2 regions of the Halobacillus rhizosphaerae genome follow, and region 1 is predicted to be linked to the other one. Evidence: a T-box and tRNA genes for the amino acid it is inferred to sense, from the RefSeq annotation. Region 1 holds a T-box; the other holds one or more tRNA genes.
What was found. The T-box of region 1 lies ahead of ileS (isoleucine--tRNA ligase). A T-box ahead of a tRNA ligase gene usually reads a tRNA of that ligase, here a tRNA-Ile.
Positions count from the first base shown of each region.

Region 2: it has a tRNA-Ile gene. The T-box ahead of ileS (isoleucine--tRNA ligase) is inferred to sense a tRNA for this amino acid. The anticodon was not compared.

Region 1 covers NZ_JAUTWQ010000011.1:65,356-67,750, reverse strand. The annotation lists gene ileS (isoleucine--tRNA ligase) at 1-1,305, opposite strand, end outside; T-box leader at 1,359-1,589, opposite strand; gene Q7A53_RS13080 (class I SAM-dependent methyltransferase) at 1,759-2,395, shown strand, end outside.
Region 2 covers NZ_JAUTWQ010000001.1:322,922-325,316, forward strand. The annotation lists gene Q7A53_RS01615 (Na/Pi cotransporter family protein) at 1-740, shown strand, start outside; tRNA gene Q7A53_RS01620 (tRNA-Met) at 938-1,014, shown strand; tRNA gene Q7A53_RS01625 (tRNA-His) at 1,057-1,132, shown strand; tRNA gene Q7A53_RS01630 (tRNA-Ile) at 1,137-1,213, shown strand; tRNA gene Q7A53_RS01635 (tRNA-Ser) at 1,222-1,314, shown strand; tRNA gene Q7A53_RS01640 (tRNA-Phe) at 1,361-1,436, shown strand; gene Q7A53_RS01645 (superoxide dismutase) at 1,637-2,251, shown strand; gene Q7A53_RS01650 (MFS transporter) at 2,357-2,395, shown strand, end outside.

The sequences.
Region 1 (2,395 bases):
GAAATTACCGAACCGGCCATCCTTGATATGAGATGGGTACCATTCGACCTCCTGATTGTTCTTCAAGAATTGGTCTTTAAGAGCCGTCGTCTTGATAAACCAGCTTTCGATTGCATAATAAAGCAATGGAGAATCACAGCGCCAGCAATGCGGATAACTGTGCTCATACTTTTCTTTATGGAACAGCAAACCTTCAGCAGCTAAATACTTAACAATATCTACATCGCAGTCTTTTACAAATTTACCTGCAAAAGGAGTAATTTCTTCTGTGTAACGGCCTTGACCATCCACTACGTTAAAAAAGGATAATTGATGCTGCTTGACTAAATTGTAGTCATCTTCCCCGTAAGCTGGCGCAATGTGAACGACACCTGTACCGCTCTCAGCATTTACGAAATCCGCTTCAACGACAAAATGACCGCGTTCCGGCTTAACGAATGGAAATGGAGCTTGATAGGTAAGACCCGTTAGTTCGCTTCCTTTGTGCTTCGAAACGACTTCATATTCTTCTCCTAGCACTTTATCAGCAAGAGCTTCCGCCACAATATAGACTTCTTCTCCCTGCTTCGCTTTTACATAGGTCAAATCCGGGTGTACGGCAAGCGTTACATTGGCAGGAAGCGTCCAGGGAGTCGTGGTCCATCCTAAGAAAAATTCGTTTTCTGTACCTTCCACTTTGAATTTTGCCGTTGCTGATAAATCTTTTACATCTTCATATCCTTGCGCTACTTCATGGGAGCTTAAAGTCGTTTGACAGCTCGGACAGTAAGGAGTAACCCGATGGCCTTTACTTAATAGATCCCGTTTATGAAGGTCACTAAGAATGTACCAGACGCTCTCAATATAATTATTCTGCAAAGTGACGTAAGGATCATCCATATCCAGCCAGTACCCAATGGATTCCGTAAATTCACGCCATTGCTTTTCATATTCAAAGACACTTTCCTTACATTTTTCAATAAACTTCTCTACACCATAGGCTTCAATATCCTGCTTACCGGAAATTCCCAGCTGCTTCTCTACCTCAAGCTCAACTGGAAGACCATGTGTGTCCCATCCTGCTTTTCGCAGGACCTGGTAGCCATTCATCGTTTTATAACGGGCAACAAAGTCTTTAATCACTCGGCCAAGCACATGCCCTGCATGTGGCAGACCATTGGCTGTAGGAGGACCTTCATAAAAGACAAAAGTTTCTTGCCCTTCTCTCTCGTCCATAGACCGCTTAAAGACTTGATTCTCATTCCAGAAATCCTTTACGCGATTTTCGCGCTCCAATGCTGCTTCTTTCGTATTGACTTTACGCATAATTCCACCTCTTGCTGTATATTTTGGCATTAAAAAATCCGCCCCTAAACACAAATAGGGACGGATGTAACTTCCGCGGTACCACCCATATTCCGTAATGATTGACTCTTTACGGCACTTGGAAACAAACGGATAACGGCCGCGACCCGGTTTCACCTACTCAGTACTTTCAGCGAAACTTCTCAGAGATGATCTTCAGCTATACGATGAACATCGCCTTTCAGCAAGACAGCGACTCTCTTTGGAACACACGAACAGCTTACTCTTCTCGTCATCGAAAAAACGAATGATTTTGCCATAATCGTACACCGAAATGGGCATTCTGTCAAAGTATCCAGAAGTATAGAACTGATTACCTGAACTTATCAACGTTGATTCAAAAGCAATAGTATCTTTACCAGTATCGACGACTTACAATAAAAGTAATCCTATACTATGAAAGAAGGCGTTTCGATGTCAGAGGATATTAAGAAGAAAGTTCAGGATATCTTTTCGAAAAATAAGGAAGCGTACGTTTCGAGTAAAACTCACAGCAATCGTGCGGATCTGGATCAGATCACCAAAAGTTTGAAGCCGCAAACCAACTGGGTGGTATTAGATATTGCCACCGGAGGCGGGCATGTAGCAAAACAGCTCAGTCCTTCAGTTTCTACTGTATTTGCCAGTGATATTACGAAAGACATGCTCGAAAATACCGCTCACCATCTATCTCATTTGAAGAATGTTTACTATGTGATTGCGGATGCCGAGAACCTTCCTTTTCTAAACGAAATCTTCGACGCTGTTACTTGCAGAATTGCTCCCCATCATTTTCCTGAGCCAGAAAAGTTTGTTGAGGAAGTATCAAGAGTTCTTAAGCCGCAAGGGAAATTCCTGCTCATTGATAATACGGCTCCTGAAGATGACGAATTAGACTTCTTTTATAACACGTTCGAAAAGAAACGTGATCCGAGTCATTGTCGTGCCTTGAAGGTCTCCGAATGGAAAGAAATCTTAATGGAGAATCAAATGACCAGCATCAAAGAAAGCATACGGCAGAAACCAATGACTTTCCCGGATTGGGTAGCGAGAACAATGGACGATAAGACCA
Region 2 (2,395 bases), on a different contig from region 1:
TTCCATTGATAGGTTTTCTAGCCTGGCTAGTTATACGGCTGATTCCTGGAGACGATAAATTAATTGAATTTAAACCGCAGCATTTGGACCCTATATTCATCGAACAGTCTCCTTCTTTAGCTTTAGACCAAGCCAAAGAGGAAGTTATTCGTATGGGTGAATATGCTTATAAAGGTCTTGAGGAAACCAATCTTTATTTAAATAATAAACAACAAAAACACTCAGAAATTGCGATGCAGATTGAAGACGCTCTAAATAATCTGGACCGGAAAATTACGGATTATTTAGTAGAGTTATCGCAAGCTTCATTAACAGATGAAGAAAGCCATAAACACTCGGCACTGATGGATTCGGTACGGGATTTAGAACGAATTGGAGACCACTTTGAGAATATTATTGAATTGATCGACTATAAAAATTCCAATAAGGTTGATTTAACTGAGCAAGCGCAGGAAGATTTAAATACCATGTTTGACCTCACCCTTATGACCGTGAAGCAAGCGAATAGGTCTTTAGAAAATATGGATAGAGAAGAAGCGTTAGCTGTGGTTCAAAAAGAAAATGAATTGGATCGTATGGAGCGTACCTATCGAAAGAAACATATTATTCGTTTAAATGAAGGTTTGTGTTCAGGTCAAGCTGGAATCGTTTTTGTAGATATGCTGAGCAATTTAGAGCGAATTGGAGATCATGCGGTAAATATCGCTGAAGAAGTACTTGGAGAAAAAGAGAGTTTATAATAATAACCGGGACTGCTTTAGGAAATCCAGGGCAGTCTCGATTATGTTTTTAAAAAAACCCTTGAAAGCAAATGGTTCACATGCTATATTATTTTTGTCGCTATTATTGCTAAGCAATTTATTGTTGACTAGTTATCTGCATCGTGTTATATTAATAAGCGTCGCTTCAAGAAGAAAAGCGACCTAATCCTCATTGTGGCGGTGTAGCTCAGCTGGCTAGAGCGTACGGTTCATACCCGTGAGGTCGGGGGTTCGATCCCCTCCGCCGCTACCAAGTTATTTGTTATACATATTCAAATGCAGTTTTTTCATTATGGCGGTTGTGGCGAAGTGGTTAACGCACCGGATTGTGGTTCCGGCACGCATGGGTTCGATCCCCATCAGTCGCCCCATAGTGGACCCTTAGCTCAGCTGGTTAGAGCTATCGGCTCATAACCGATCGGTCGCAGGTTCGAGTCCTGCAGGGTCCACCAATGAATACGGAGGAGTACCCAAGTTCGGCTGAAGGGAGCGGTCTTGAAAACCGCCAGGGGCTTTACGGCCCGCGGGGGTTCGAATCCCTCCTCCTCCGCCATTCTTACTTAGTGGTCAGCTTCTCGTATACATCCAATTAAATAAGCGGCTCGGTAGCTCAGTCGGTAGAGCAACGGACTGAAAATCCGTGTGTCGGCGGTTCGATTCCGTCCCGAGCCACCATTTTGAACAAGCAGAGAAGCTTGTTTTTTTTATGTTTAATTATTGTTGTACCGGGAAATTACATTATCGAAAGCGAAATAAAGCTTTTTACTTCTATGCATTAAATTTGCAAGTGAAAATTCTGTTTGGTAATGTAACAAATAGGGAGAGGCGTGGTTACACGGTCTTCTTACATACCAAATTAAAGGAGGAGTTATACTATGGCTAAATTTGAACTGCCAGAATTACCTTACGCTTATGATGCACTAGCACCAACTATTGATAAGGACACGATGAACATCCACCATACGAAACACCATAATGGTTATGTGACGAAGTTGAACAATGCATTGGAAGGTCATGCTGATCTTCAGGATAAATCATTGGAGCAGCTTCTAGCTAACAATCTTGAAGCAGTGCCAGAGGATATCCGTACAGCGGTTCGCCGTAATGGCGGAGGGCATGCTAACCATGAATTGTTCTGGACGATCATGTCTCCTAATGGAGGCGGCGAGCCGACTGGTGAACTGGCTTCAGCAATCAATGATACATTTGGAAGCTTTGATCAATTTAAAGAGAAGTTTGAAGCTACTGGTGCTGGCCGTTTCGGTTCAGGCTGGGCTTGGCTTGTAGTGAATAATGGAAACCTGGAAGTCATTGATACTTTAAATCAGGATTCTCCAATTATGGAAGGTAAAACTCCTGTTTTAGGTCTTGATGTTTGGGAGCATGCGTACTACCTAAATTATCAAAACCGTCGTCCTGACTATATCTCTGCTTTCTGGAACGTAGTCAACTGGGAAGAAGTTGCTAAACGTTTTGAAGCAGCAAAATAAGACAGAATGATCTCGAGAGATCCAGTTCAAAAACTGGGTCTCTCTTTTTGTATATCTCCTTTTGTTCTGCCTACACTAAGTACAGAAGACAAAGGAGATTTTATTATGGTGAGGATGATCAACGCGTGGCTGAGCCGCGAAGAA